2 regions of the Micromonospora sp. NPDC049274 genome follow, and region 2 is predicted to be linked to the other one. Evidence: riboswitches for the same ligand, from Rfam matches in the RefSeq annotation. Region 2 holds a riboswitch; the other holds the start of a gene.
What was found. Region 2 has a riboswitch for thiamine pyrophosphate ahead of AB0K10_RS30395 (ECF transporter S component). Riboswitches for the same ligand answer to the same signal wherever they lie in the genome.
Positions count from the first base shown of each region.

Region 1 (15,536 bases), on a different contig from region 2:
CGGCCCAGGTGACACCCGAAACGGTCACGGGCACGCCGAGCGCGAGCGGCGCGGGCACGCCGAGCGCGGGCACGCCGAGCGCGGGCACGCCGAGCGCGAGCACGCCGGTCGCGAGCAGCGCGAGCACGCCGGCCGCGAGCAGCGCGAGCACGCCGGCCGCGAGCAGCGCGAGCACGCCGGCCGCGAGCAGCGCGAGCACGCCGGCCGCGAGCAGCGCGGCCACGCCGAGCACGGGCAGCGCGGCCACGCCGAGCACGGGCAGCGCGGGCACGTCGAGCACGGGCAGCGCGGGTGACGGCACGGCCGACGCACCGGCACCCAAGCCACGCCGTACGCGCAAATCGAAGTCCACGCCGGTCGAGCCGAGCACGCCGGGACCGCACGCGCCCGCGACTGGCGCGGGCCTTCCCACTCCCGTCGGCTCGGAACCGAACCTCGCCGACGGCGACGCCCACGCACCGGCTGAGGCCACCGCTGACAATGCGCCAACAACCGGACCGACCGCCGACCGCACAGCAGCAGCCGCCGGATCGACCGGTGGGCGCACCAGGCGGCCGGCCCGCTCCGGCGCGGCCACCGACGGCACCGGCGTTGACTTCGCAGGACCCGTCGACCAGGACGCTGCACTGCCCGGCCAGGGCACCGAACCCAGCCAGGGAGAGCAGACCAGCGGGAAAGATCCGCAGGATCAGGCCATCGGAAACGGCGGGACGAGCCCGCGCGGCTCTGCCGCCAGCGCCGAGCCGGAGGGCACCACCGTCCCGGCTGCTGATCCCGCCCCAGTCGACGCGTTCGGGACGGGCCGCGCCGAACCGGCCGCGACCGAGGGCGATGGCGACGCTTCGTTGTTCCGCGAGGCGACTGCCGACGGCCCGGCGACCGACCGCTGGACTCCAGCGGCACCGGCCTGGCCGGTCACCTCGGCGTGGACCACCACACCGGCGACGGGGACTACCGAACCCGAACCGGCCGCTCCGGATGCTCCCGTCGCCGCGGAGGAGTCGGACTGGACGCCCCGCTTCCGGCACCGGGCGCCGCTGCCGGACCTGAGCCGCGCCAGCACCTGGGACGCTTTCAACACCAGTCGGCGCGCCGAATCGGATCGGACCACCAGCACGCCGGAACAGAGCGCCAGCACACCGGACCAGAGCGGGCCGACAGGTCCGACCATCAGCGGGGCAGACCGAGGCGGGCCGACCGACCAGGTTGCCAGCATGCCGGACCAGGGCAGCCCGACCGCCGCCAAACTCGGCCGGGGCCGGTCGAGAGACCGCGCCTCAAGCACGACCGACCGGGACAATGGCACGACCGACCAGGGCGTCGGCACGACCGACCAAGGCGTCGGCGCGACCGACCAAGGCGTCGGCACGGCCGACAAAGGCGTCGGCCGGCGCGGTCGGGTCGGCGAGGCTACCGGCGCGTCCGCCGTGGTGGGATCTGTCCTGCCGGCGTCGGCTGGTCCGGGCATACCTGAGCAGGGCGGCGCATCGGGCACCACCGACAGGGGCGCGTCCGGCGCCGCCGACAGCGACGGGCCGGACAGCGCTGCTCGGCGGGCCGCGCCGGCGTCCACGGACGACGTGGAGCAGTCCTCCCGGCGGGGACGACTCGGTGGCCTGTTCCGGCGTAACAGGGCTCGGGCCGAGGAGGAGAAGCGGCCCGCAGCGGATGAGGCAGAGTCGCTGCCCACGCAGGACGAGGAGTTCGTCGACTGGGTCGCCGGGCTCGGCAAGCCGATCGCGGACAACGAGCCGGAGCAGGAGAACGGCCGTCGCTCGCTGCGCTCCACCGGCCGTCACCACCGCGACTGACCACCCGATCCCGGATGATCGACTCGGGTTCCTGGAACCCGGGCTGTCCACCGCTCCCGGACACCCCGACTTCCGTGAACCCGAGTCGATCATGCTGCACCAGGTCAGGCGAGCGGCAGATAGACCTTGCCGCCCCCGGAGACGAACTCCTCCGACTTGTCCTTCATGCCGCGGGCCGCGTACTCCTTGAGCTCTTGGGTGATCTTCATGGAGCAGAACTTCGGGCCGCACATCGAGCAGAAGTGCGCCGTCTTCGCCGGCTCGGCGGGCAGTGTCGCGTCGTGGTACGACCGCGCCGTCTCCGGGTCCAGCGAGAGGTTGAACTGGTCCTCCCAGCGGAACTCGAACCGCGCCTTCGACAGCGCGTCGTCCCACTCCTGCGCGCCGGGGTGGCCCTTGGCCAGGTCCGCCGCGTGCGCCGCGATCTTGTACGCGATCACGCCCGCCTTCACGTCGTCGCGGTCCGGCAGGCCGAGGTGCTCCTTCGGCGTGACGTAGCAGAGCATCGCGGTGCCGAACATGCCGATCATCGCGGCGCCGATCGCCGAGGTGATGTGGTCGTACGCGGGCGCGATGTCGGTGGTCAGCGGACCGAGCGTGTAGAACGGCGCCTCGTGGCACCACTCCTGCTGGAGGTCCACGTTCTCCTTGATCTTGTGCATGGGCACGTGGCCGGGGCCCTCGATCATCACCTGGACGTCGTACTCCCAGGCGATCTTCGTCAGCTCGCCGAGCGTACGCAGCTCGGCGAACTGCGCCTCGTCGTTGGCGTCCGCGATCGAGCCGGGGCGCAGCCCGTCACCCAGGGAGAACGTCACGTCGTACTTCGCCAGCAGTGCACACAGCTCGGCGAAGTTGGTGTAGAGGAAGTTCTCCTCGTGATGGGCCAGGCACCACGCCGCCATGATCGAGCCGCCCCGGGAGACGATCCCGGTGACCCGGTCCACGGCCAGCGGCACGTACGGCAGCAGCACCCCCGCGTGCACAGTCATGTAGTCGACGCCCTGCTCGGCCTGCTCGATCACGGTCTCCCGGAAGACCTCCCAGCTCAGCTTCACCGGGTCGCCGCCGACCTTCTCCAGGGCCTGGTAGATGGGCACCGTACCGATCGGGACCGGCGAGTTCCGCACGATCGCCTCGCGGGTCTCGTGGATCCGCTTGCCGGTGGACAGGTCCATCACGGTGTCGGCGCCCCAGCGGGTGGCCCAGGTGAGCTTCTCCACCTCCTCGGCGACCGACGAGCTGACCGCCGACGTGCCGATGTTGGCGTTCACCTTGACCAGGAACGCCTTACCGATGATCGCCGGCTCGCACTCCGGGTGGTTGACGTTGAGCGGCAGCACCGCCCGACCGGCGGCGATCTCGGCCCGCACGAGTTCCGGGTCGACGTTCTCCCGGATCGCCACGAACTCCATCTCCGGCGTCACCACACCGGCCCGCGCGTACGCCAGCTGCGTCGGACGACGTCCGTCCACACCGGCGAGCGGCGTACCCGCGCCCCGCACCGGCGCCACGTCACCCCGTTCGGCGATCCACGGTCCGCGCATCGCGGGCAACCCCACCTCGGGGTCCGACCCCGGGCCGGACGTGTCGTAGAGCCGCACCGGCGGTAGGTCCCCGGTCAGCGCCACCTCGGCGAACGGCACCCGCACATCCGGCCGTGACCCCTCGACGTACACCTTGCCTCGTGCCTGCATGACAACCTCCCTGGTGATCAGGCGGACCAGCCGAAGTGATCCAGCGGCCCGCGCCCCGCGCCCAGCTCCCAACCCCGCGCGCCGGACAGCGCGCCGAGCACGTACTCCTTGGCGGCCCCGACCGCCGCCGGCACCGGATCGCCCAGCGCGAGCCGCACGGCGATCGCCGCCGAGAACGAGCACCCGGTGCCGTGGGTGTGCCGGGTGTCCACCCGTGGCCCGCGCAGCACGGTCGTGACGCCGTCCCCGTGCAGCACGTCGACCGCTTCGTCCCCACCGAGGTCACCGCCGGTGACCACCACGTACTCCGGGCCGCCGGCGGCAAGGGCCTCCGCGGCGACGACCATCCCGGCCACGTCGTCCACTCCGCGTCCGGTGATGGCCGCGGCCTCCGCGCAGTTCGGCGTCGCCACCCGGGCGTACGGAAGCAGCCGCTCCACCGCGCCCACCACGCCGAGCCGGTGGCCGCTCGTGGCGACCAGCACCGGATCGACGACGAGTTGGGGCAGCCGGCCGTCCCGGGCGGCCTGGGCCACCGCATCGGCGACGGCGGGCGTGCCGAGCATTCCCGTCTTGACCGCGCTCACCGTGAAGTCGGCGAGGACGCTGTCCAACTGCTCGGTGACCGTGCGCGGCGGCAGCGGCAGGACGGCATCGACGCCACGGGTGTTCTGGGCGGTGACCGCCGTGAGGACGCTGGTTCCGTACGCCCCGAGCGCCGCGAAGACCTTCAGGTCGGCCTGGATGCCAGCGCCGCCGCCGGAGTCGGAGCCGGCGATGGTGAGGATGGTCTTCGGGGTCACGGGCTTTCCTCGGTTGCGGTCTGGCTGTATGTGGTTGGGGTTTGGGGCTGCGGCCGCCCGTGCCCACTCCGGGCGGTCAGGCTTGATCCCTGCGTGGGCACGGTCGGCCGCAGCCCTGACCGGGAGACCTCCATGAGCCCGTGCCAGCTTTCGGGCAGCTTGGGGGTGACCGCCTCTCGAAAGGCGCCGCAGAGTGTGGCGGCTGTTTCGGTGGGGTCTTTGGCTCGCATGATCGCGCCCAGCACTGCCACCCCTGCGGCTCCTGCACGGACGCAGGCCCTTACCTGCTCTGGTGTCTCCACTCCCCCGAGGGCCAGGACCGGCACCGGGCTACGCCGGATCAGGCTCGCGAGACCGTCGGGTCGCAGGGGCGGGCCATAGCCGGGTTTGCTGCGGCTCGGGAAGACGGGCGACAGGGTGACGTAGTCCTCACTCGTGAGTCGGAGCAACTCCGCCTCGTCGTGGCAGGAGCGGCCGACGAGGCCGCACCGCGGTGGTGGGTAGGGACCGGCGGCCGGCAAGTGCACGGCGTCGCCGTCGAGCGGATCCGGGCCGGCCACGATCAACGTCCCGCCCGCCTCCGTGAGGATCGGGCGCAGATCGACCGCGAGGGCGGCACGCTCCGCTCGGGGCAGGTCCTTCTCGCGCAGCAGAACGGCCCGCACTCCTCCGGCCACGGCGGCCGCCACGACGTCAACAAGTGGTCGCCGTGCCTGCCGGCGGTCGGTCAGCACGACGATCCCCCGGATCGCCGAGATCTTGGTGAGAAAGCGCCCCTCCGAGGGCCGTTTCGTACCAAGATCTGGAGTCACTGAGCCCGTCGGCGCCGCCGAGCCCGTCCGCCCGGTCACAGGTCTGGTCTTCCCTCGTCGGGGGTGGATCCGAGGGCGTGGAAGCGACGGGCGATCCGACCCGCACCGGCGGCCAGCCGACCGGCCTCGACCGCGTACCGCATCGCCGTCGCCATCGCCACCGGGTCGGCGGCCCGGGTCACCGCGCTGGCCAGCAGGACCGCGTCGCAGCCCAGCTCCATGGCCAGGGCCGCGTCGGAAGCCGTGCCGATGCCGGCGTCCAGGATCACGGGCACGTCCACGCTCTGACGGATCAGCCGGATGTGGTGCGGGTTGCCGATTCCGAGCCCCGAGCCGATCGGCGCGCCGGCAGGCATCACCGCGGCGCACCCCACATCGGCGAGGCGGCGGGCGAGCACCGGGTCGTCACTGGTGTACGGCAGCACCGTGAAGCCGTCGGCGACCAGTTCCTCGGCGGCGCGGAGCAGTTCCACGCCGTCGGGCAGCAGTGTCCGTTCGTCGCCGATCACCTCCAGCTTGACCCAGTCGGTGTCGAACGCGTCGCGCGCCAGCCGGGCCACCTTCACCGCCTCGGTGGCGGTGTGGCAGCCGGCGGTGTTCGGCAGCAGCCGCACCCCGCACCGGTCCATCAGGTCGAGCAGCCCTCCGGCGGTGCCCGGGGCGGTGTCCACCCGGCGCAGCGCCAGCGTGACCAGCTCCGTGCCGGACGCCCGGATCGCCTGTTCCAGAACGTGCAGGTTCGCGGCGCCGCCGGTGCCGAGAATCAGCCGCGACGTGAAGGCCACCCCACCCAGGTCGAACGACACGCCGCTCACCCGCCCTGCGCGGCGGTGAGCACCTCGACGCGGTCGCCGTCGCGCAGCACAGTGACCGGCCAGCCGGCCCGGGGCACCACCTCGCCGTTGACCGCGACCGCGACGCCACGCTGGTGCGGGGCGACGTCACGGACGACGTCGGCCACCGACGCGCCGCCGGGGACGCTGCGCCCGGTCCCGTTCACCGTCAACTCCACAGGTCCTCCTCGGTCGTTCGTGCAGGTCCGCTCGGGTCCCCCGCGCCAGCCGGCATCACGTCGTCGATCCCGGCCGACGACGCGACGGCGCACCGGCGTCCGCCCAGGTCACCCGCGCCGGGCCGCGCCACGTCGCCGGGACGGACCGGTGGCGTGTCAGCGAACCGGCCCACGTCGCCGGATCCGGGCGGTGGCGTGTCGGTGAATCGGCCCGCGCCGAAGGATGCGAGCAGCGGGTCGGGCACGCCTGTGGTCACCAGGTCGGCGATCGTGTCGGCGGTGATCGGGGTGAGCACGATGCCGTGCCGGTGGTGACCGGTGGCGACCAGCACATCCGGCCGACCGGGCAGCGGCCCGAGGATCGGCGCGTTGTCCGGAGTGCCGGGCCGCAGACCGGCGACCGCCTCGACCAGGTCGTACTCGGTCAGCTCGGGCAGCAGGTCGACGCCGGCACGCAGCAGCCGCTGCACGGCGCCGGCGGTGACAGTGGTGTCGGAACGCTCCTCGACGGTCGCGCCGAGGACCACCTCGCCGTCGGCGCGGGGCACCAGGTACACGTGCTCGCCGTCGGCGTACCCCCGGATCACGTGCCGGAAGCCCGGCGTGACGCCGCCGGGCGCGCGCAGCCGCAGGATCTGGCCCTTCACCGGCCGCACGGGCAGGCCGGTGAGCACGGCGGCCCCGCAGCCGGCGGCGACCACGGTGAGTCGCGCGTCCACATCGGACAGCTTCCGGACCGGCCGCGGCACGAACGCCGCGCCGGCCCGCTGCGCGGCCGTGCGCAGTGCCGGCACCAGCAGCCGGGGGTCGACCTGGTGGTCGGTGGGCGCGAACGCGCCGCCGCGCACCCGAGGGGCGAGCGCCGGTTCGCGGTCGCGCAGCTCGCTGGGGCGCAGCGGGGTCACCGGCAGACCCAACCCCTGTTGGTACGCCCACAGCCGGCGCGCCTCGGCCAGGTCGTCGCCGGTCAGCCCGACCATCAGGGTGCCCTCGGTGCGGTAGCCGATCTCGGTGCCGCTCGCCTCGGTCAGCTCGGCGGCGAACCCGGGCCAGCGGGCGGCGGACGCCACCAGCAGCTCGGTCAGCCGCCGCTCACCGAAGTACGCCTCGGCGACCGGGGAGAGCATTCCGGCGGCGACCGCCGACGCCCCCGACCCGGGGGCCGGGTCGTGCACCGCCACCCGTAGTCCGCGCGTGGCGCAGCGCCAGGCGATCGCGAGCCCGATCGGCCCCGCGCCCACCACCGCTACGTCGACGGTGGGGGCGGCCGATCCCGTCACGCCAGGGCCCGGAGCAGCTCGGCGGTGGCGCCGGCCGGGTCGGCGGCGGCGGAGAGCGCACCGACCACGGCCACCCCGTACGCCCCGGCGGCCCGCAGCGCCGGCACCCGGTCGGCGGTCACCCCGCCGATCGCGATGACCGGCACGTCGACGGCGTCGGCGACGGCGCGCACACCGGTGGGCCCGATGGGATCCGGCAGGCCGTCCTTGGTGGTGGTGGCGTGGCACGGTCCGACGCCCAGGTAGGTGGCGCCCGCGGCAACCGCCGCGACCGCCGTCTGCGGTGCGCGTGCGGTGGCGCCGAGCACGCCGGTCGGGCCGAGCACGTGCCGGGCGGCGGCGACCGGCAGGTCGTCGGCCCCGACGTGCCCTCCAGCGGCGCCCACCGCGAGCGCCACGTGCAGCCGGTCGTTGACCAGGCAGGTCGCTCCGTACGGGGCGCAGAGCGCCAACACCCGGCCGGCCAGGTCGTACGCCTCGCGGTCGGTCGCGGAGTCCTCCACCCGGACCTGCACGACGAGGTCGGCGCGGGCCGCCGCGAGGGCGGCCCGGACCACTGTGAGTGGATCGCGCCCGGGTCGGGTGTCGGTGATCAGATGCAGTCGTCCAAGGGACGGCACGGCAACGCTCCTCCCTGCGCCGGCATTACCCGGATCAGGTTCGACGGTCGGGGGCTGTCAGCCCCCCTCTCAGCCCGGTACACCGGGCTCCCGTGGGTTACTTGCGTGTCACCGTACGACAGATCCCCGGGTCTGCCAAGGGAGGGGTCGTCGGCCACCACGGCTCCATCGATGGGGCGCTTTCTCCGGTCCTGTTCGGAATGTCGCCCGCCGTTGCAGAACCGTTACCCGCCGGCATCTTGCCCGACATCGATACACCAGAATTAATTTGTTCAGCGATTCGACAAAATGCCGGCGTGGACGCCCTGGCACGGCGTCCCCACCGGCTCCATCCGGGACGGTCTTCGGCGAGCCGGCCCCCGCGATTCCTGTCCACCGCGACATTGGAGGCGGCGTGTCCCGTTCTCGTCGTGCCCGTTTACCACTCACCGCTACCCTGCTCTCCCTAGCGCTCGCCTCGACGACCCTGCTCGGGTCGCCGGCGCAGGCCGCTCCGGCCGGAGCGCAGATCCCCGCGCGAGACGTGCCTGTCGCGGCTCCGCTCTCCCAGGTGGCGCCGAAGGCGCCGAAGGCCGCAGCGGCCGACCCCTACTCCGTCCTGGTCTTCTCGAAGACCGCAGGCTTCCGGCACGACGCAATTCCCACAGGCATCGCCGCCATCCAGCAACTCGGCGCGGCCAACGGGTTCACTGTGGACACCACCGAGGACGGCGCCGCGTTCAACGACGCCAACCTCGCCAAGTACAAGGCCGTGATCTGGCTCTCCACCACCGGTGACGTCCTCGACGCCGACCAGCAGGCGGCCTTCGAGCGGTACGTGAAGGCCGGCGGCGGTTACGCAGGCGTCCACGCCGCCTCGGACACCGAATACAGCTGGGCCTGGTACGGCGAACTGGTCGGCGCGTACTTCGCCAACCACCCCCAGAACCAGCAGGCCACCGTCAAGGTGGAGGACCATGCCCACCCGTCCACCGCCGGACTGCCGGACCGCTGGTCCCGCTTCGACGAGTGGTACAACTTCCAGACCAACCCCCGGCCGGACGTGCACGTGCTGGCCAGCCTGGACGAGAAGAGCTACACCCCGGGCGCCGGCGCGATGGGCGCCGACCACCCGACCGCGTGGTGCCAGGACTTCGACGGTGGCCGCTCCTGGTACACGGGGGGCGGGCACACCCGGGAGTCGTACGCCGAGCCCGAATTCCTCAAGCACCTGCTCGGCGGCATCCAGACGGCGGCCGGCGTGGTCGACGCCGACTGCGGCGCCTCGAAGACCTCCAGCTTCGAGAAGATCACCCTGGACAGCAACACCAGTAATCCGATGGAGCTGGACATCGCGCCCGACGGCCGGGTCTTCTACATCGAGCGCGACGGCCGGGTGCAGATCATCAAGCCGGACACCGGTAGCACCGTCACCGCCGTCGACCTGGACGTCTTCACCGGCAACGAGGACGGCCTCATCGGCATCCGGCTCGACCCGGACTTCGCCACCAACAAGTGGGTGTATCTCTACTACGCCCCGAACGACGGCGTCACGCGCAACCTGCTGTCCCGGTTCACGGTGACCGGCGACACCATCGACCCGGCGAGCGAGAAGCAGGTGCTGCGGGTCGACACCCAGCGCAACACCTGCTGCCACGCGGGCGGCAGCATGACCTTCGACAGCGCCGGCAACCTCTACCTGGCCACCGGCGACAACACCAACCCGTTCGAGTCGAACGCGTACGCGCCGCTGGACGAGCGGGCGGGCCGTCAGGACTACGACTCGCAGCGCACCTCCGCGAACACGAACGACCTGCGCGGCAAGGTGATCCGGATCCACCCGGAGGACGACGGGACGTACACCGTTCCGACGGGCAACCTGTTCGCGCCGGGCACCGCGAAGACCCGTCCCGAGATCTACGCGATGGGCTTCCGCAACCCGTTCCGGATCGGCACCGACCCGAAGACCGACACGCTGTACGTCGGGGACTACGGGCCGGACGCCAACGCGAACAACCCGGACCGGGGCCCCCGTGGCCTGGTCGAGTGGAACGTCGTCACCCCCGGCAACTACGGCTGGCCGTACTGCACCGGGACGAACGAGGCGTACAACGACTACACGTTCCCGTCCGGCCCGAGCGGGCCGAAGTTCGACTGCGCGGCGCCGGTGAACAACTCGCCCAACAACACGGGCCTGACCAACCTCCCGCCTGTCGTCCCGGCCACCGTCGACTACGGCTACGCCGGTGACGCGCGGTATCCGGAGATCGGTGGCGGTGGCGCCCCGATGGGCGGCCCGGCCTACCGGTACGACGCCGACCTCGACTCCCCGCGCAAGTGGCCGGCCTACTACGACGGCAAGGCGCTGCTCGGCGAGTGGAACCAGAACAAGATGTACACGATGCAGATGACCGCCGACGGCAAGTCGTTGGTGGACATCAACCAGCTGCTCACCGGCATGAAGATGATCCGGCCGATGGACTTCGAGTTCGGTCCGGACGGCGCGCTCTACCTGATCGAGTGGGGCACCGGGTTCGGCGGTAACAACGACGACTCCGGCATCTACCGGATCGACTACACCGCCGGTGACCTCGCGCCGATCGCCGCGGCGTCCGCCAACCCGACCTCGGGCCCGGCGCCGCTGACTGTCACCTTCTCCAGCACTGGCTCCCGGGACCCGGACGGCGGCGCGCTCACCTACTCCTGGACCTTCGGCGACGGGCAGACCTCCACCGAGGCCAACCCGACGCACACGTACGCCACGGCGGGCAACTACACCGCCCAGCTCACCGTGACCAACCCGAAGGGCCGTACCGCGGTGGCCAACGTGCCGGTCACCGTGGGCAACACCGCACCGACGGTGAGCATCGAGTTCCCGCCGGACGGTGGCTTCTTCAACTGGGGTGACCAGGTCCGCTACACGGTCAAGGTGACCGACCCCGAGGACGGGCAGATCGACTGCGACCGGGTGAACCTCCAGGTGCTGCTCGGTCACGACGAGCACGCCCACCCGCTGGAGCAGCACACCGGCTGCACCGGCACGGTCCAGACGTCGCTCGCCTCCGGGCATGGCGCCGAGGCGAACGTCTTCGCGGTCTTCGAGGCCACCTACACCGACGACGGTGGTGCCGGCGGCGCGGGCGCGCTCACCGGCCGGGACATCGAGATCCTGCAGCCCAAGCAGAAGCAGGCCGAGTACTTCACGGCCACCGGGCGGGTGCCGGGCGGCACCGGCGGCGGAGACGCAGGCGTGCAGCGCGAGGCCGGGGCCGACACCGCCGGTGGCGGCCAGAGCATCGCGTTCATCGAGGACGGCGACTGGTGGTCGGTCGTCCCGGCGGACCTGACGAACATCACCGAGATCCGGTTCCGGGCCGCCTCGGCCGCCGCCGGCGGTCGGATCGAGGTCCACGCGGGCGCCGTCGACGGACCGGTAGTGGCCACGGCCATCGTTCCGACGACCGGCGCGTGGCAGACGTACACGGACGTGAGCGCGCCTGTGACAGGTCCCGCGAGCGGATCGCTGTACTTCGTGGCCCGCGATCCGAACGGCGGAACCGGTTCGCTGTTCAATGTCAACTGGATGGACTTCGTCGGCCGCGGCGTCACCGAGAACGGGCCGCCGGTGGTCACCGCCACCGCGACCCCGGCCACCGGCACCGTGCCGGTCACCGTCGAGTTCGACGGCACGGCCACCGACGCCGAGGGCGACACCCCGCTGACGTACGCCTGGGACTTCGGTGACGGCGGCACGGCGTCCACCCTGGACGCCAGCCACACGTACACGAGCGTGGGTGCCTTCACGGCCACCCTCACGGTGACCGACAGCAAGGGTGCCAAGTCGTACGCCACGGTGCCGGTGCGGGTGAACGCGCCGGACACGTCCTGCTTCGGGGCGCGTTCGGACGACTTCAACGGCACCAGCCTCGACAAGGGCCGGTGGACCAGCGTGGTCCGGGAGAACCAGCTCTACTCGGTGTCGGATGGCGCGCTGCGGCTGCCCACCGGGGTGGGCGACCTCTACGGCGCACGCAACGACGCCACCAACCTGGTCCTCCAGGCGGCGCCGACCGGCGCCTGGGAGATGACCACCAAGGTCACTCTGCCGGTGACGGCCAACTACCAGCAGGCGGGCCTGCTGGTGTACGGCGACGACGACAACTACGCCAAGGTGGACCTGCTCTACAACGGCAGCCGCTCGGTGGAGTTCATCCGGGAGACGGCCGCCACGCCGCGCAACGACGCCGGCGACAGCACCGCCGCACCGGCGGGTGACACCGTGTACCTGCGGATCACCAGCGACGGGACGAACCTGACCGCGTCCGCCTCGGGCGACGGGCAGACGTTCAGCCCGGTCGGCCGTTCGGCCGCGCTCGCCGGCATCACCAACCCGCGGATCGGGGTCTTCGCGCTCAACGGAGGCACCGAGGCGCCAGTGGTCGACGCCGCGTTCGACTCGTTCGTGGTCACGCCGGACGCCCCGGCCGGCCCGGTCGACCCGTCGGACGAATTCACGGGTGACACGCTGGACAAGTGCCGGTGGGACGCCGTGACGCGGGAGGACCCGAACGGTTACCGGGTCACCGGTGGCGCGTTGCGGATCGACGTGCCGAACGGTGACATCTACGGCACCGACAACACCGGGCCGAAGAACTTCATCCTCCAGACCGCGCCCTCGGGCGACTGGACCCTGGAGACGAAGGTCGACGGCAGCCTGCTGAACGAGCAGTACCAGCAGGCGGGTCTGCTCGTGCAGGCGGACGACGACAACTACCTGAAGTTCGACTTCATCGCGGACAACCAGGCCGGCCAGACGGTGACGCGGCGGATCGAGTTCCGCAGCGAGGTCGGCGGCGTCGTCCAGAACCCGCAGCCGGAGGCGACAAGCCTCACCTCGGCGGTGTGGCACCTGCGGCTGGCCCGCACGGGCGACACCTTCACGGCGTCGTACTCGGCCGACGGGACCACCTGGACCACGCTGGAGGCGCTCACCAACAGCGCGGTCGGGGCCACCCCGAAGGTCGGTCTGTTCACCCTCGGCGCCAACCAGACGGCGTCGAAGACCGCCTCGTTCGACTACTTCCGGCTGAGCACCGAGGTGGTCACCGACGAGACCGCTCCGGTCACGACGGCTGCGCTGTCCGGCACCCCGACCGAGGGTTGGTACACCGGTCCGGTGACTGTCACCCTGACCGCCGCCGACGAGGCCGGCGGCAGCGGTCTGGCCGGTACGGAGTACCAGCTCGACGGGGCGACCACCTGGACGGCGTACACCGCCCCGGTGGCGGTGAGCGGCGACGGCGAGCACGAGCTGCGGTACCGCTCGACCGACAAGGCCGGCAACGTGGAGTCGACGAAGACCGTCTCGGTCAAGATCGACGCCACCGCTCCGGTCACCACTGCGACGTTCGCTCCGGCGAACGACGCAGGCTGGCACAACGGGACCATCCCGGTGGTGCTGACCTCGACCGACGCCGGTTCCGGCGTCAAGACGGTCGAGTGGTCGCTGGATGGCGGCGCGTGGACGCCGTACACGGCTCCGGTCTCCGTGACCGGTGACGGGCAGCACGAGCTGCTGTTCCGTTCGACCGACAAGGCGGGCAACGCCGAGACGCTCAAGTCGGCGGTGCTGCGCATCGACGGCACCAAGCCGACGCTGCTGGTGTCCGGGATCGCCGACGGCCAGCTCTACGGGGACAGCCAGGACGTACGGGTGTCCTGGCAGGCCGTCGACCCGACCTCGGGCATCGCGTCCGTGGTGGGCGACCTGGACGGCAAGGCGTACGCCAGCGGCACCCTGCAGGCCATGTACGAGCTCCCGCTCGGCCTGCACGAGCTGACCGTCACCGCGACCGACAAGGCGGGCAACACGACGACCTCGGCGGTCCGGTTCTTCGTCACCACCTCGTTCCGGGACATGCAGAACCTGCTGGACCGGTTCAAGGCGACGGGGCGGCTCTCGGCCAAGGCGCACAAGCAGTTGACGGCGAAGCTCGACGCGGCCCGTCAGGCCGAGGCTGCCGGCAACGACAACAAGGCGATCAAGCAGTTGACCGCACTCCGTGACCTCGCCGCCGACGCCACACTGGTGCCGGAGGCCGAGGTTCGGGACGTCCTGATCCGGGACGCCGACGCGATGATCGTTCGGCTCGGCGGCACGGCCAGCAAGGCCGGGGTCAAGGCGAACGACGGCGAACCGGTCAAGGGCACCGGACGGCTCGGTGGCGACGCCACCCGGCTGGCACCCGGTCGCCAGCTCTGATCCGATCGAGGCCCCTCCCCGACGCTCAGGTGTCGGGGAGGGGCCTCCCTCATCCGTAGTGAGGAGATGTCCGTGACGGGTATCCGCAAGGTGGTGGCCGCCGTGTTCGCCGGACTGGTCCTGACCCTGCTCTCCGCTGCCCCGGCGGCCGCCCAGGCCGACAAGCTCAAACTGACGGTGGCCGGCGATGGGGCCGAGGGCGTCACCATCCAGGCCACCTACGCCGATGGTCGCCGGCTGGACCAGGTGGTGCGGTTGGTGCTCACCGCCACCGGCCCGGACGGGCAGCGGGTCGGGCCGGTGCAGTTGGAGCCGCAGCCCGAGGGGCAGGGCTTCTACAGCAGCGGCCCGGTGCTCTCCACCGGCACGTGGAAGGTCACTGTGAACTCCCCCGCTCCCCTGGCGGGCAAGGCCACCGCCACGGTGCAGGCGAAGGCCGCACAGTCGCCCCCGGCGCCCAGGCCGGTCGCGGTGACCCGGCCCGCGGACGAGGGCGGGACGGGCGACTGGTGGCCGTTCGCGGCGGCCGGCCTCATGGTCGTCGTCGCGGCGATGGGAGTGGCCATGCTGTGGGGCCGCCGCCGCCCCTCGACGCCGAACGACTGACCTACCGGCGCACAGCGCCACTGCGACGACCGGGCCGGGCCGCGACGAGCGGCCCGGCCCGTGATCGACTCGCGTTCCTTGAAGTCGGCCCATCCCCGACCGCAGGTCACGCCGCTTTACAAGAACGCGAGTGGATCACGACGCGCCGAGCGGCCGGCGCGCTCAGAGGACGGCGCGCAGCGCCGCCAGATCCTCGTCGCTGGGCTCCCAGGTGCCGGCTGCGGCGTTCGCGTGCACCTGGTCGGGCGTGGTGGCGCCGGCGATCACCGAGGTCACCGCCGGCTGGGCGGCCAGCCCACCGATCGCCACCTGGAGCATCGTCAGATCCCGCTCGGCCGCGTACGCCTCGATCGCCTCGATGGTGTCCCAGTCGGCCGCCGCGAGCCGCTCCGCGTACCGCCCACCGCCGGAGAGCCGGCTGCCGGCCGGCGGCTGACCGTCACGCTTGTACTTCCCGGTGAGCAGGCCGTTGGCGAGCGGGAAGAACGGCAGCATGCCGAGACCGAACCGCTCGCAGGCCGGGATGATCTCGGTCTCCACGGACCGCTCCAGCAGGCTGTAGTGGTTCTGCGCGCTGATGAAGCGGGACCGGCCGTTGGACGAGGCGACCCAGTCGGCGTCGGCGATCTGCCAGCCGGCGAAGTTGGAGTTGCC
Region 1 is NZ_JBFAQS010000002.1:543,694-559,229, forward strand. Features, by position in the region: gene AB0K10_RS06095 (hypothetical protein) at 1-1,811, shown strand, start outside; gene thiC (phosphomethylpyrimidine synthase ThiC) at 1,916-3,508, opposite strand; gene thiD (bifunctional hydroxymethylpyrimidine kinase/phosphomethylpyrimidine kinase) at 3,526-4,311, opposite strand; gene AB0K10_RS06110 (thiamine phosphate synthase) at 4,308-5,069, opposite strand; gene AB0K10_RS06115 (thiazole synthase) at 5,159-5,938, opposite strand; gene thiS (sulfur carrier protein ThiS) at 5,935-6,135, opposite strand; gene thiO (glycine oxidase ThiO) at 6,126-7,415, opposite strand; gene thiE (thiamine phosphate synthase) at 7,412-8,035, opposite strand; TPP riboswitch at 8,030-8,139, opposite strand; gene AB0K10_RS06135 (ThuA domain-containing protein) at 8,430-14,276, shown strand; gene AB0K10_RS06140 (hypothetical protein) at 14,343-14,882, shown strand; gene AB0K10_RS06145 (aldo/keto reductase) at 15,045-15,536, opposite strand, start outside.
Region 1: another riboswitch for thiamine pyrophosphate. It lies ahead of thiE (thiamine phosphate synthase); the one in region 2 lies ahead of AB0K10_RS30395 (ECF transporter S component).

Region 2 (15,536 bases):
CCGCGTGACCAACCTGGCCAAGCCCGGCGCCGAGCCGCACGACCTGGAGCTCAGCCCGAGCCAGGTCGGTCAGGTCACCGAGGCCGAGATGATCGTCTACCTCAAGGGCTTCCAGCCGGCGGTGGACGAGGCGGTCGCGCAGGACGACGACGACCGGGTGTTCGACGTGGCCAGCGTGCAGCCGCTGCTGGACGCGAGCGCCGGTGGCCACAACCACGAGGGCGAGGAGGAGCAGGGCGAGGAGCAGCACCGGCACGCCAAGGACCCGCACGTCTGGCTCGACCCGACCCGCCTCGCCGGCATCGGCGACCAACTCGCCAAGCGTCTCGGCACCGTCGACCCGGACCACGCCGCCGACTACACCGCCCGCGCCACGGCGCTGCGCGCCGACCTCACGGCCCTCGACAGCGAGTTCACCCAGGGCCTGGCAACCTGCCAGCGGCGGGAGATCGTCACCAGCCACGCCGCGTTCGGCTACCTGGCCGACCGCTACCGGCTCGACCAGGTAGGCATCACCGGGCTCACCCCCGACGTCGAGCCCTCGCCGCAGCGGCTCGCCCAGGTCATCGAAAAGGCCAAGGAGCACCGGGCCACCACGATCTTCTTCGAGTCGCTGGTCAGCCCGAAGGTCGCCGAGACCATCGCCGGTCAGGTCGGCGCGAAGACCGCGGTGCTCGACCCGATCGAAGGACTCGCCGCGGGCAGCGACTCGGACTACCTTTCGGTGATGCGTACCAACCTGCAGACCCTGCGGACGGCGTTGAGCTGCTCGTGAGCACCCCCGTCATCACCGTCGAGCACGGCGCGGTCGGTTACGACGGCCGCCCGGTGCTCCGGGACGTCTCGCTCAGCGTGACCGCCGGGGATGTGGTCGCGGTGCTCGGGGCCAACGGTTCCGGCAAGTCCACGCTGATCCGCGCGATCCTCGGCCTCGTGCCGCTCGGCGCCGGCTCGATCACCCTCTTCGACAGGCCGTTGCGCCAGTTCCGACAGTGGCAGCGCATCGGGTACGTGCCGCAGCGCCTCGGCGCCGGCGGAGGCGTGCCCGCCACGGTCCGCGAGGTGGTGGCCTCCGGCCGGCTTGCCCGCCGGGGCGTACTGCGTCCACCCGGCGCCGCCGACCGGGCCGCCGTCGACGCGGCCCTGCGCTCGGTCGGGCTCGCCGACCGGGCCGGCGACCCGGTGGCCACCCTCTCCGGCGGTCAGCAGCAGCGCACCCTGATCGCCCGCGCGCTTGCCGGCCAACCGGAGCTGCTGATCCTCGACGAGCCCACCGCCGGGGTGGACGCGGCCAGCCAGGAGGCGTTCGCGGGCGCGCTGCGCGACTTCGTCGCCGACGGCGGGACGGTGCTGCTGGTGGCACACGAGCTGGGCCCACTGCGACCGGTGATCACCCGGGCGGTCGTCGTCCACCAGGGCGGCATCTGTCACGACGGCGCGGTTCCGGACCCGGCCGGCCACCACGCGGAGCCCGACCACGACCACGTGCACCCGCACGGTCCCGACGAGCCCGCCGGGCTGTGGAGCAACTGAGAAATGGAACTCTTCCAGTACCCCTACATGCAGCGCGCCCTCATCGGCGCGTTGGTGATCGGCCTGGCCGCGCCGGCGCTCGGCATCTACCTGGTGCAGCGCCGGCTGACACTGATCGGCGACGGCATCGGGCACGTGGCGTTGACAGGCGTCGGCGCCGGCCTGCTCCTCAACCGCTCGCCGGTGCTGGTGGCGGTGATCGTCGCCACGGTCGGCGCGATCGCCATCGAGGTGGTCCGCGCTCGCGGGCGGACCTCCGGCGACCTGGCCCTGGCGCTGCTCTTCTACGGCGGCATCGCCGGTGGCGTCCTGCTGGTCGGCCTGTCCGACGCGACAAGCGCCAACCTCAACGCCTACCTGTTCGGGTCGCTGCTCTCCACCTCGACCACCGACCTGATCACCGTCGGAGTGCTCGGCGCGGCGATCCTGATCACCATGATCGTGCTGCGGCCGGCGCTCTTCGCGATCAGCCACGACGAGGAGTACGCCCGCGTCTCCGGCCTGCCGGTGCGAACCCTCAACCTGCTGATCGCGGTCACCACCGCGGTCACGGTGACCATCGCGATGCGGGCCGTCGGGGTGCTGCTGATCAGCGCGCTGATGGTCGTTCCGGTGGCCACCGCCCAGCAGATCACCAGGGGCTTCCGCAGCACGATGACCGCGGCCATGGCGCTCGGGCTCTTCGCCGCCGGCGCCGGCGTCTGGGTGGCGGCCACCGCCGACACCCCGCCCGGCGCCTCGGTGGTGCTACTGGCCATCGCCTCCTTCCTGGTGGTGGCCGTGGCGGGCGCTGCCTGGCGGGCCGTGCGCCGCCGCACCGCGCCGGCTACCGTGCCGGTGCCGGAACCGCACGAGGTCGTGCTCGACCGAGGCTGATCGGCGGATGTCGGTGGTATTGGTTACCGTTGCAAGATGACCAGCGCAACGGGCTACGAGGGTTTCGACGGAGCCAGCGAGCTGCTCCGGGCCCTGTCGGCGCCGATCCGGCTGGCCATCGTCAGCGAGCTCGCCGGCGGCGAGCGGTGCGTGCACGAGCTGGTGGAGAAGCTGGGCGCCGCACAACCGTTGGTGTCCCAGCACCTGCGGGTGCTGCGCGGAGCAGGCGTGGTGCGCGGTTCCCGCCGGGGTCGGGAGATCGCCTACAGCCTCGTCGACGAGCACGTCGCGCACATCGTGGCGGACGCGGTCAGCCACGCCGGGGAGGGATCATGAGTGAGAGTGGCGCCGCGGTGCGCAACACGCGACAGCGCTCGGCGGTGAGCGCGCTGCTGGGCGAGATGGAGGGCTTCCACAGCGCCCAGGACCTGCACGCGATGCTCCGACAGCGCGGTGAGCGGGTGGGCCTGACGACTGTCTACCGCACGCTGCAGGGGCTGGCCGACGCGGGCGAGATCGACGTGATGCGCCCGCCGGGCGGTGAGCACCTCTACCGCCGGTGCAGCGAGGGACACCACCACCACCTGGTCTGCCGGGCCTGCGGGCGTACGGTCGAGGTCGCCGGCCCCGCGGTGGAGAGCTGGGCCGACCGGATCGCCGCGCAGCACGGCTACGCCGACGTCAGCCACACCCTGGAGATCTTCGGCACCTGCCCGGCCTGCGTCCACTGAACCGCCGCCGGCCTTTTTCGACCCCCGATCGACGGGTGCCGGGCCGGAGTCGTTCGTGGCACGCTGTCCGGCGTGAAGATCTACGCCGATCGGTTGCCGACCGCCGTCCGTCAGTTGCTCACCGACCTGCTCGTCGTCGCCTGGGTGTACGTAGCGATCCGCGCCGCGCTCTGGCTGCACGATCTGGTGCAGAAGCTCGCCGTACCCGGACAGAAGCTGGAGGGCGCCGGCAGTGGCCTCGCCGACAACCTCGCCGACGCCGGCGGCAAGGTCCGGCGAGTGCCGCTGGTCGGTGACGAGCTGACCGCGCCCTTCCAGCGGGCCGCCGACGCCGCCCGAGGTCTCGCCGACGCCGGCCGCGACCAGCAGCACCTGGTCGACCAACTCGCCCTCGCCCTCACCATCGCGGTGCTGATCTTCCCGCTCGGCCTGGTGCTGTTCGGGTGGCTGCCGCTGCGGGTGCGCTGGATGCGCCGGGCCGGATCGGCCGCGAAGCTGGCCGCCGGACCGGCCGGGCGGGACCTGCTCGCGCTGCGCGCGCTTGCCACCCAGCCGCTGGGCCGGCTGACCCGGATCGCACCGGACGTGGCCGAGGCGTGGCGACGCGGCGACGACGCGACAGTCGACGCGCTGGCCGCGTTGGAGCTGCGCCAACTCGGCCTGCGCAGCCGGGGCCGCTAGGGTCTTCGGGTGTTCTACTTCCTGATCGTCATCGCCGTGCTGCTGCTCGGCTACGCCGCCGTCCTGGTCTCCTTCGTACGCCGGGGCAAGAAGATCCCGCCCGCGGCGTACCTGGCCCTCGCCGGGCTCAACGGCCTGATCCTGGCGGGCGTGCTGGCCTGGGCGGTCTCCCGCTGACCGTGTCTCGGTCAGCCGGCGACGCCCCGGCAGCCGCCCGCGGGGAGCCGGGCGGCCCGACACTACCGACGGGCGGCCTGCGTTACGGCTTCGGCGGGATGCGGCGGCGGACGTCCTCGGCGGTCGACGGGCCGGGCGACCAGCGGGCCACCCAGGGCAACTCGTCGGACGGGGTGACGACGCCCTCCTCCAGGCCCGCGTAGCGGCCGGCGAGGATCCGCTTGGCGGCGGCCGTGTCTACGGAGTCGGTGTTGTCCCACAGGGCGGTGAACAGCGCGTCCACCCGGACTCGGGCCTGCCGGCAGAACAGGTCGGCCAGCTCGACGTTCTCCGGCCGCGTGTCGCGCTCGGCGGACGCCCGGACACAGACGGCGGACATCGCGAACAACTCCGCGCCGATGTCCACCACACGCCCGAGGAACGCCTGCTTGCGCTCCATCTTTCCCTGCCAGCGGGACATCGCGTAGAACGTCGACCGGGCCAGCTTGCGCGACGACCGCTCCACCTGGCGCAGGTGCGCGGCCAGGGGGCCGAACTCGGCGTACGCCGACGGGCTCTGGCCCCTGCCGACCGCGAGGGTGGGCAGCCACCTCGCGTAGAACGCGCCCGCTCTTGCGCCGGCGCGGGCCTTGCGGCCGAGCCCCGCCTCCGGGTCGATGATGTCGCCGGCCACCGACAGGTGGGCATCGACCGCCTCTCGGGCGATCAGCAGATGCATGATCTCGGTCGAGCCCTCGAAGATCCGGTTGATCCGCAGGTCCCGGAGCACCTGCTCGACGTTGGCCGGACGTTCGCCACGAGCGGCCAGCGAGTCGGCAGTCTCGTAGCCACGCCCGCCCCGGATCTGGATGAGCTCGTCGGCGATCTTCCAGGCCATCTCGCTGGCGTACAGCTTGACCAGCGCCGCCTCGATCCGGATGTCGTTGCGGTCGTCGTCGGCGAGCAGGCAGCAGAGGTCGAGCATGGTCTCCATGCCGTACGTGGTGGCGGCGATGAAGGAGAGCTTCTGGGCGACCGCCTCGTGCTCGCCCACCGGCCGACCCCACTGGACCCGGTCGGCGGCCCATCCGCGTGCCACGTTCAACGACCACTTGCCGGCGCCCACGCACATTGCCGGCAGCGAGAGCCGGCCGGTGTTCAGCGTGGTCAGGGCGATCTTGAGCCCCTTGCCCTCACCACCTATGACGTTCTCCGCCGGCACGAACACGTCGTGGAACCGGGTCAGGCTGTTTTCCAAGCCGCGGAGGCCGACGAACTCGTTGCGCCGTTCCACTGTGATGCCCGCGCTGTCGCCGTCCACCACGAACGCGGTGATCCCGCCGCGCCGCCCCTCGGCGGCCGGCACCCGGGCCATCACGACCAGCAGGGTGGCGACGATGCCGTTGGTGGCCCAGAGCTTCACACCGTTGAGCCGGTAGCCGGTGCCGTCCTCGGTCGGCTCTGCGGTGGTGGCGAGCCGGGCCGGGTCGGAGCCGACGTCGGGCTCGGTGAGCAGGAACGCGGAGACCTCCCCGGCGGCGAGCCGGGGCAGGAAGCGCTGCTTCTGCTCGGCGGTGCCGAACATCTTCAGCGGCTGCGGCACACCTATCGACTGGTGCGCCGAGAGCAGCGCGCCGATCGCCGGACTGACCGAGCCGGCCAGCATCAGCGCTCGGCAGTAGTGCAGGTTGCTCAGCCCGAGGCCGCCGTACTTCCGATCGATCTTCATGCCGAACGCGCCGAGGTCGGCCAGCCCGTGGAACACGGAGTCCGGAATGGAGGCGTCCCGCTCGATGGCCGCGCCGTCCACCTCGGAGGTGAGGAAGTCGCGGAACCGGCCGAGGAACTCCTCGGCGCGGGCCACGTCGTCCGGGTCGGAGGTGGGCCACGGGTCGATCAGGTCGAGCCGGAACCGCCCGAGGAACAGTTCCTTGCCGAAGCTGGGCCGGTCCCAGGCGGACTCCCGGGCAGCCTCGGCGACCTGCCGGGCCTCCTTCTCCGAGACCTGCCCCGCCTCGGTGGGCAACGGGGCGGCGGCGCCGGCGGTGTCGGCCGCGGGCTCGGGGCCGTCCGGTGCCGGTCGGCCGTTCTGCGTCGTGGTCACGGCTGCCCCCTCGAAGCTCGGTGCGGCTGCGGCTGTTACGCGTCCCCCGGCCGCCCGGCCGGACCGGCGCGGACCGCGTCGACGTACGTGACTACCGTCACGCTACCCCCGGTTGTTACCCAGGGGTAGCGGTGCGGGCGGATCGACGTGCTCAGCGACCGCCGGCCGCATCCGGGTCGTCGTCCTCGTCGTCGATGTCGTCGTCGCCCCAGTTGCGTCGGGCGAACGGCAGGATCACCCAGAACGCGAGGAACCAGAGCCCAGCCACCGCGCTGAGCACGAAGGCGATCGGCCGGTCCAGCACGAAGTCGGTGATCAGCAGCACCGCGCTGACCATCGCGATCAGCATGAAGGCGAGGCCGCCGGTGGCCATCCGGTGCGCGAACCGCACCAGCTCCGGCTTGCGCCCCTGGCGGAACAACGCCCGGTGGAACGCCACCGGCGAGATGATCAACGCGGTGGCGGCGGCCGCGGCGAGCAGGGCGACGATGTAGACGTCCCGCTGGAACTCGCTGGTCCGGGTGAAGCCGTTGCTGAACGGGAGGGTGAGCAGGAAGGCAAAGAGGATCTGCACGCCGGTCTGGGCGACCCGCAGCTCCTGCAACAGGTCGGCGAAGTTGCGTTGCCAACGCTGCTTCTCGGTCTCCTTGGACACGCGCTACCTCCGGTCAGACGTTACTGCCGGCGGTCCCGGCCGCCGGCAGCAACGCCAATGCCCTCCACGACCGAGCGCGAAACAGGTTCACGACACGTCCCGGCCATCTGCCGGTCACCCGCCGGCCATCGCCCGGTCGCCGCGACGCCGCTGGCCGCGCCACGCCGCCGCCACGCCGCTGGCCACGCCGCCCGCGCGTGCCGCCGGGTGTCAGGAGCCGCGGCGGATCCGGCCGGCGTACCGGGCCTCCAGCGCCGTGTTGTGCGCGTCGCCGTCCGGGATGTTCGCCGACAGGTAGACCGGAGGCCGCTCCCCCGCCGCCAGTAAACGGGCTACCACCTCCACGGTGATCTGCTGCGCCAGCAGCGCCGCCGTGATCGACGAGACCGCGCCGACCGCGCCACCACCGGGCAGCGGCAGCGTCGCATCGCCGTACGGCGCGCCGTTGTCGAGCACCACGTCGGCGAGATCGGCCAACTTGTGCCCGGACGGGTGACGGGACGCCATCCGCCCGGAGTGCTGCGCCGAGGTGATCGCCACCAGCGGGTGACCATGCTCCTTGATCAGCGTGGCAAACTCGACCATCGCGCCGTTGACCCCTGAGTTCGACGCGAGCACGAAGACGTCGGCCGGCCGTACGGGGGCCAACTCCCAGAGCCGGTGCGCCACCTCCGGATCCCGCTCCAGCAGCGGCCCGAGACGCTCGGCCGGTTCGCCGCCCAGCAGCACCAGGTCACGCAGCGCGATCCGGTTGGTGGGCACCAGGCCACCCGCCCGCCCGGCGATCTCCATGGCCAGGGCCTCGGAGTGCCCGGTGCCGAAGGCGTGCACCACCCCGTCGGCGCGGACCGCTTCCGCGATCAGGTCGGCGGCCCGCCCCACCGCCTCCCGCTGGCTGGTGGACACCCGGCCGATCGTCTCGGTCACCACTGCCAGGTAGTCCTCGGCGCTCACACTCATAGATCCTCCGTCGTCCGGTTGCGGGCCATCCACTGCACCGCGAAGTCGACAGCCGCCCGCTGGCGTACCAACCTCCCCGTCCCGGCGCCGACCGGGCCGGAGCGCACCGCCCCGGTGGCCTCCAGGTCCCCGCCCAACGCGCCGAAGTCGCTCGCGTCGAGCCGGACGTCCTGCCACCACACCCACTCGCGGCCGCCGTCGGCCGTACGCACCGCCGCGCCCAGTCGCTCGCGAACCAGCGCCGGGAGGCGATATTCGGCCAGGTGCAGCGAGGTGTTGACGGTGTGGTCCACCCCGAGCAGCAGCACGTCGGCGTCCAGGTCGTAGAGCCGGGCCAGCGGCGAGCCCGCGCCGAGCATGTCGGCCAGGCCGTGCCCGGCGACCACCTGCTCGGCCGTCGGCCCGAGCGCGGCGAACGACACGTGGGGATGCGCGCTGCGCAGCGCCGCGGGCCAGCAGCGGACCGTCTCGGCGAACACACCCATGTGCCGGCTCGGCGTGACCGCCGGGTCGAAGCCCGGCATCTCGGCGCGGATCAGCGGCCACCAGTCCACCGGCACCGGCGGATTGCGCCACTGCGCCGGGTCACTGTTGTCGGGGGTGTGGGTGGGCACCACGATCGTGCCGTCCGGGCCGAGCGCGTCGCGCAGGGCGAGCACCAGCGCCTGCGGCCCACCGCAGACGAAGCCCAGCGGGCGCATCCCGGCGTGCACCAGCACCGTTGAGCCGGGGCGTACACCCAGTAGGCGCAACTGCGCGGCGAGCGAGCGGCGGGTGCCCAGCCCGTCGGCGGGGGTCGTCACGGCGCGCCTCCCCCCGGCGCTCGTCGGCCCGGCACGGCTCAGGCCGTCCCGGCGACCCGGGCCAGGACCGCCTCGGCCAGCGCGGCGGGCGCGGCGTCCGGGATCCAGTGGGTCACCCCGGGCAGCGGTACGAAGCGGTAGTCACCTGTGACGTTTGCGGCGCACGCCTCGGCGGCGGTACGCCCGATGGCGATGTCCCGGTCGCTCCAGACGTAGGTGGTGGGCACGGCGACCGGACCGACGCCGGCCAGGTCGGCGCGGGACAGGGCCCGGTACCAGTTCAGGGCGGCGGTGAGCGCGCCCGGCTCCCGCATCGGATCGGCGTAACGGTTCACCCGGGAGGCGTCGCCCACCCCGCCGAGCATCCTGCGCAGCGCCGTCGCGTGCCACGCCAGCAGCACCTTTTCGGCCTTGCCCGGCTTGCGGAACAGCGCGATGTACGACGAGCGGGCCTTCTGCTCGGTGTCGCTGCCGAGGGCGTGCGCCATGGCCGCCGGGTGCGGCACGGACACCGCCGTCAACGTACGGACCCGATCCGGGTGCGCGGCGGCCACCGCCCAGGCCACGATCGCGCCCCAGTCGTGGCCGACGAGGTGGACGGCGTCCACACCGAGCGCGTCGAGCACGGCCACCGCGTCGGCGACCAGTTCGGGAATCCGGTACGCGGCCACCGCCTCCGGCCGGGCGTTCGGCGAGTAACCCCGCTGGTCCAGCGCGTACGTGCGCAGCCCGGCCGCGTGCAGTGCCGGCACGACCTCGTCCCACTCGCCGCTGTGCTGCGGGAAGCCGTGCAGCAGCAGGACGGGAACGCCGTCGGACGGGCCGCCGGTGCGTACCTCGAATGTGAGACCTCGCGCGTCGACCTGCATGATCGTCAGCCTACCCAGCCGCCGCCGCGCCGGTCCGGACGCGCAGGTGACTGGCTGCCCTGCTGGGCCGTTACCCCTGGTCGGTGCTAGCGTCAGCGAGACAACTTCACATCCGACAGGGGAGCGCACAGCGCTGAGAGTGCGGGCACGCCCGCAGACCCTCGAACCTGATCTGGGTAATGCCAGCGCAGGGAGTTCGGTCGACCTCCAGCCGCGCCGTGAGTCCGGTGCCACCGGACGCGCGGCGTGCGTCTTCTCCTGGTTCGTTCCACTGAACTGGGAGCACAGCATGGACAACACCACAAGCCGTTGGCGCACCATCGACATCGTGGTCGCCTCGGTGATCGCGGTCGCCTTCGGCGTCATCTTCTGGGCCTGGGGCCTGGTCTGGAGCGCCACCGAGGGGGCTTTCGCCTTCTTCCCGCCGGCGCAGACGCTGATCTACGGCGTCTGGCTGCTGCCGGCCGTGGTCGGCGGCCTGGTCATCCGCAAGCCCGGCGCCGCGCTCTACTGCGAGACGGTCGCCGCGGTCGTCTCCGCGCTGCTGGGCAGCCAGTGGGCCGGCACGGTGATCCCTCAGGGCATCGTGCAGGGCCTCGGGGCCGAGCTGGCGTTCGCCGCCTTCCGGTACCGGTCGTACCGGCTGCCGACCGCCGTGCTCGCCGGTGCGCTGACGGGTCTCAGCGCGGCGCTGTTCGACTTCTTCATCTGGAACGTCGACTACGCGCTGGGCGACTACCGCATCCCGTACGCCCTGCTCACCATCGTCAGCTCCACCGTGATCGCCGGTGCGGGCGGTTGGCTGCTCACCCGCGCCCTGGCCAACACCGGCGCCCTGGACCGCTTCCCCGCAGGCCAGAACCGAGCCCTGATCTAACCTCCCACCCCACCCCCACCCCCACTCCGCGCTGATCATGAGGTTGACGGGCGGATGGATCTTCATAACCACCGTCAACCTCATGATCGACCGTGCAGGGTGGAGCCGAGGCCCGGGAGGGGGTGGGTGTGGTGGGGGGCGGGGTTCTGTTGCGAGGGTTCGGGTGGCGGCATGCCGGGCGGCGGACCTGGGCTCTGCGCGGGGTGGATCTGCGGGTGGAGGCCGGGGAACGGATTTTGCTGCTCGGGCCATCGGGGGCCGGCAAGAGCACCCTGCTCAGCGCGCTGGCCGGGCTGCTGCCCGAGGATTCCGGCGAGCAGGAGGGCACCGTCGAAATCGACGGGCTCGACCCCCGCAAGGCGCGAGAACGGGTCGGCATCGTCTTCCAGGACCCGCAGAGCCAACTGGTGATGGCGCGCAGCGGCGACGACGTCGCGTTCGGGCTGGAGAACCGGGGCGTGCCGACAGACGAGATCTGGCCCCGGGTCGACGAGGCGCTGCGGCGGGTCGGCTTCCCGTACCCCCGGGACCGGCCGACGGCCGCGCTCTCCGGCGGCGAGCAGCAACGCCTCGCCCTGGCCGGCGCGCTGGCCCTGCGGCCCGGCCTCCTGCTGCTCGACGAGCCGACCGCCAACCTCGACCCGGACGGGGCCGCCCTGGTCCGACGCGCGGTGGCGGGCGCACTGGACGCCGACACCACACTGATCCTTGTCGAACACCGGGTCGCCGAGGCGCTCCCACTTGTCGACCGGGTGGTCGTCCTGGAGCCCGGCGGCGGCGTCCGCGCGGACGGAACGCCCGACGCGGTCTTCGCCGCGCACGGCGACACCCTCGCCGCCGAGGGCGTCTGGGTGCCCGGTCACCCCATCGCGCCCCGCACGGCCACCGCCGCCCCCGGCGACGTCCTGCTCACCGCCGACCGGCTCGGCCTGCCGCCGCGGCTGGGCCACACCGACCTGGCGGTACGCGCCGGAGAGGCCCTCGCGGTACGCGGACCCAACGGCGCCGGGAAGTCCACACTGGCGCTGCTGCTCGGCGGTCTGCTCAAACCGGGCGTCGGCCGGGTCACCGCCTCGGTCGAGTTGGCCGGAGCCGACCACCGCGCTCCCCCGCACCGCTGGCGGGCACCCGCGCTGACCCGGCGGATCGGGTCGGTGTTCCAGGACCCGGAACACCAGTTCGTCACCGGAACAGTCTTCGACGAGTTGGCGCTCGGTCCCCGCCGGACGGGTCAACCCGAGGCGGCCGTCCGGGAGACCGTCGCGGGTCTGCTGGAACGGCTGCGGCTGACCCGACTCGCGGCGGCCAACCCGTACACCCTGTCGGGTGGGGAGGCGCGGCGGCTGAGCGTGGCGACGGCCCTGGCCACCGCGCCCCGCCTGCTGATCTGCGACGAACCGACCTTCGGTCAGGACCGGCGGACCTGGCGGGAGCTTGTCGATCTCCTCGCCGACCTGCGCGACGCCGGCCACGGCGTGGTCGCGGTCACCCACGACCTGGACTTCGTCGCCGCGCTCGCCGACCGGACCGTGACCCTGGAGCGCGGATGATCAGCATCGAACCGGTCGCCGCGCCCGGCGCCCCGCTGGCCCGACGCAACCCGGTGGCGAAGGTGGCCGCCGCCCTGGTCTTCTCGTTCGCCCTGCTGGCGACGCTCGACCCGGTGGCGCCGGCGATCGCCATCGCCGTCGAACTCGCCGTCCTGCCGCTGTTCGGCGTCCGCTACCGCGTGCTGGCCCGGCGGGCCCTGCCCCTGCTGCTCAGCGCCACCGGCATCCTGGTCACGCTTGTGCTCTTCGCCGCCGACCAGTCCGGCCGGGTCCTGCTCGACGTCGGACCGGTGCTGGTGAGCACCGGCGTGCTGGGCACCGCTCTCGGTCTGGTGCTGCGGATCTTCGCGGTGGCCCTGCCCGGCGTGATCGTCTTCGCCACCACCGACCCGACCGACCTGGCGGACGCGCTGATCCAGAACGCGAAGGCGCCGGCGCGGTTCGCCATCGGCGCGCTTGCCGCGTTCCGGCTGGTGCCGCTGCTCGGCCAGGAGTGGCAAATGATCAGCATGGCCCGGCGGGCGCGCGGCGTCGACGCCGGACGCAACCCGGTGGCGAAGCTGCGGCTGTTCGCGTCCACGGCGTTCGCGCTGCTGGTCGGGGCGATCCGCCGGGGCACCCGGCTGGCCGTCGCGATGGACGCGCGCGGGTTCGACGGCGACACACCCCGTACCGTCGCCCGCCACCAGCGCTTCGGCCTCGCCGACGGGCTGCTGATCGCCGGGGCGGCCGCGCTGGCCGGAGCGGCCCTGACGACGAGCGTCCTCCTCGGCGCCTTCCGCCCCCTGACCGGCTGATCCTCTCCCCACCTCCGCTCCTCTCCCCACCTCCGGGACACAGGCGCCCTGGTCACTCCACATCGCCGACATGGGGGCATCCAGATGCCCGGATACCCCCACGTCGCCGACCTTGAGTGCATCAACCCCCCGGCCGCCCCGGCGGTGCGGGGGTCGGTCAGCTCCGTCGGAAGGCGTAGCGGCGCGGTTGACCGGCCCGCTGGCTGCGGCCGCCACCCGCGCGGTCACCGCCGGCCTGCGGTGGCCCGGCCGTCGGCGCCGTCGGCCGCCCGGCGGTCTCCGGCAGGTCTTCCACCGCCGGCGCGTCGACCGCCGCCGGCACGTCCACGGCCAGCGCCGGCCCGGTCAGCGCCGCCGGCAGCGCCGGCCCGGTCAGCGCCGCCGGCAGCGCCGGCCCGGTCAGCGCCGCCGGCAGCGCCGGCCCGGTGAACGTCGGCTCGGTCAACGTCGCCGGCCCGGTCAGCGCCGCCGGGAGCGCCGGCGCGATCGCTTCGACCGGGAGGTCCGGGTGGGTGGGTGCGAGCGGGCCGTGGTCGGCCGCCAGGTCGGTGCCCAGTGGGGTCGACGCGGCGGTACGGGTCTTTCTCGGATTGCGTTTGGCAGGCATCCGGGCCTCCTTCGGTGCCGACCGTCCCGGCGGTCCTGCGCTCCGGCGGTCGGTCGGGTCGGCTGGTGACCGTGGCAACGCGACGGTCGAATGGGAAGGGACTGCTCACCGGGGATCGGGCCGGGTCGACACCGCCGAACGGTGGACGGAGACGCGCGACGCCCGGGAGCGCACGGACCGCGGTCGCGGGACGGCGGGCCGGCTCGGGAAGTGGGGCGTCAGTTGCGCATGTCCGAACCCTAACCACTGCCCGACCGCACGCGCACCCGGTTTTCCTGACACGATCGGCGCATGCTTGTCGCGTTCTCGATCACCCCGCTCGGTGGCGGCGACTCCGTGGGTGACCTGGTCGCCGATGCGGTACGGGTGGTCCGCGAGTCCGGGTTGCCCAACCGGACCGATGCCATGTTCACCACCGTCGAGGGCGAGTGGGACGAGGTGATGGCGGTGGTGAAGCGGGCGGTCGACGTGGTGGCCGCGCAGGCGCCCCGGGTGAGCGTCGTCCTGAAGGCCGACGTCCGGCCCGGGGTCACCGACGCGCTGACCGCGAAGGTGGCGCGTGTGGAGGATCGACTGGCCCAGGGGTGAGCGTTACTGCCGTTCGGGATGTCGACGCGCAGCGCGGACGGGCCGCGACCAGGCAGTGACCCGCCGTGGGACGACCCGCCCACGATGCCGTCCGCCGCGATACGGTCGCAGCAGGATAGTTCGACGGCGAGAGGTGGCGGCACGAATGGCTGAGCAGGCGACGGCGCAGATCGGCGTGACCGGGCTGGCGGTGATGGGCCGGAACGTGGCCCGCAACCTGGCCCGCAACGGCTTTACCGTGGCGGTGCACAACCGGTCACCGGAGCGCACCCGCAGTCTCGTCGCCGAGCACGGTGACGAGGGCACCTTCGTGCCCGGTGAGTCGATGGCCGATTTCGTGGCGGCGCTGGAACGGCCCCGCGCGGTGATCGTGATGGTCAAGGCCGGTGCGCCCACCGACGCGGTGATCGACGAGTTGGTGCCGCTGCTGGACGAGGGCGACATCATCGTCGACTGCGGCAACGCCCACTTCGCCGACACCCGCCGCCGGGAGGAGGCGCTGCGCGCGCAGGGGCTGCACTTCAGCGGCACAGGCGTCTCCGGTGGTGAGGAGGGCGCGCTGCTCGGGCCGAGCATCATGCCTGGCGGTTCCGCCGAGTCGTACGCGAAGCTCGGGCCGATGTTCGAGAAGATCGCGGCTCAGGTGGACGGCGTGCCGTGCTGCACGCACGTCGGGCCGGACGGCGCCGGGCACTTCGTCAAGATGGTGCACAACGGCATCGAGTACGCCGACATGCAGCTCATCGCCGAGGCGTACGACCTGCTCCGGGCCGGTCTGGGCGCGAAGCCGGCGGAGATCGCGGAGATCTTCCGCGACTGGAACAGCGGCGAGTTGGAGTCGTTCCTCATCGAGATCACCGCCGACGTGCTCGCGCACACCGACGCGGCGACCGGTCGCGCGTTCGTCGACGTCGTGCAGGACCGGGCCGAGCAGAAGGGCACCGGCCGGTGGACGGTGCAGAGCGCCCTCGACCTGGGCATTCCGATCACCGGGATCGCCGAGGCGACGTTCGCCCGCTCGCTGTCCGGGCACGTCGACCAGCGCGAGGCCGCCCGTCGGGCATTCCCGGACGCGGGTGAGCAATGGCAGGTCGCCGACCGGGACGCGTTCGTGGAGGACGTCCGCCGGGCGCTGCTCGCTTCCAAGATCGTCGCGTACGCGCAGGGCTTCGACCACATCCGGGCCGGCAGCCAGGAGTTCAACTGGGACATCGACCTCGGTGGCACGGCGACCATCTGGCGGGGCGGCTGCATCATCCGCGCCCGCTTCCTGAACCGCATCCGCGAGGCGTACGACGAGCAGCCCGACCTGCCCACGCTGCTGGTGGCACCGTACTTCGCCGAGGCGGTCGCGGCCGGTGTGCCGAGCTGGCGGCGGGTCGTGGCCGACGCCGCTCGGGCGGGTGTGCCGACGCCGGCGTTCTCGTCGTCGCTGGCGTACTTCGACGCGCTGCGCGCCGAGCGGCTGCCCGCAGCGCTGATCCAGGGCCTGCGGGACAACTTCGGCGCGCACACCTACCAGCGCGTCGACCGGGAGGGCTCGTTCCACACCACCTGGGCCGGTGACAAGACCGAGTCCCCGGCGTAGCGGGGAGCGCTCCGCGCCCGCAAGATCGCGCTGAATCCATGATGGAGGGGTCTCCCGACAACGGGAGGCCCCTACATCTGTGTTCGAGCGTGATCATGGGCCCGACGGGAGGCGTCGGGGGCACCGGTCAGGCGACGGTGGCGTGCATCTCCCAGACGAGG
Region 2 is NZ_JBFAQS010000024.1:5,288-20,823, forward strand. Features, by position in the region: gene AB0K10_RS30335 (metal ABC transporter substrate-binding protein) at 1-775, shown strand, start outside; gene AB0K10_RS30340 (metal ABC transporter ATP-binding protein) at 772-1,533, shown strand; gene AB0K10_RS30345 (metal ABC transporter permease) at 1,537-2,409, shown strand; gene AB0K10_RS30350 (metalloregulator ArsR/SmtB family transcription factor) at 2,446-2,745, shown strand; gene AB0K10_RS30355 (Fur family transcriptional regulator) at 2,742-3,140, shown strand; gene AB0K10_RS30360 (hypothetical protein) at 3,213-3,821, shown strand; gene AB0K10_RS30365 (hypothetical protein) at 3,831-3,998, shown strand; gene AB0K10_RS30370 (acyl-CoA dehydrogenase family protein) at 4,081-6,003, opposite strand; gene AB0K10_RS30375 (DUF6328 family protein) at 6,233-6,736, opposite strand; gene AB0K10_RS30380 (SIS domain-containing protein) at 6,947-7,696, opposite strand; gene AB0K10_RS30385 (AAC(3) family N-acetyltransferase) at 7,693-8,499, opposite strand; gene AB0K10_RS30390 (alpha/beta fold hydrolase) at 8,538-9,368, opposite strand; TPP riboswitch at 9,476-9,580, shown strand; gene AB0K10_RS30395 (ECF transporter S component) at 9,658-10,245, shown strand; gene AB0K10_RS30400 (ABC transporter ATP-binding protein) at 10,374-11,795, shown strand; gene AB0K10_RS30405 (energy-coupling factor transporter transmembrane component T) at 11,792-12,592, shown strand; gene AB0K10_RS30410 (hypothetical protein) at 12,750-13,199, opposite strand; gene AB0K10_RS30415 (MTH1187 family thiamine-binding protein) at 13,491-13,787, shown strand; gene gndA (NADP-dependent phosphogluconate dehydrogenase) at 13,933-15,375, shown strand; gene AB0K10_RS30425 (pirin family protein) at 15,503-15,536, opposite strand, start outside.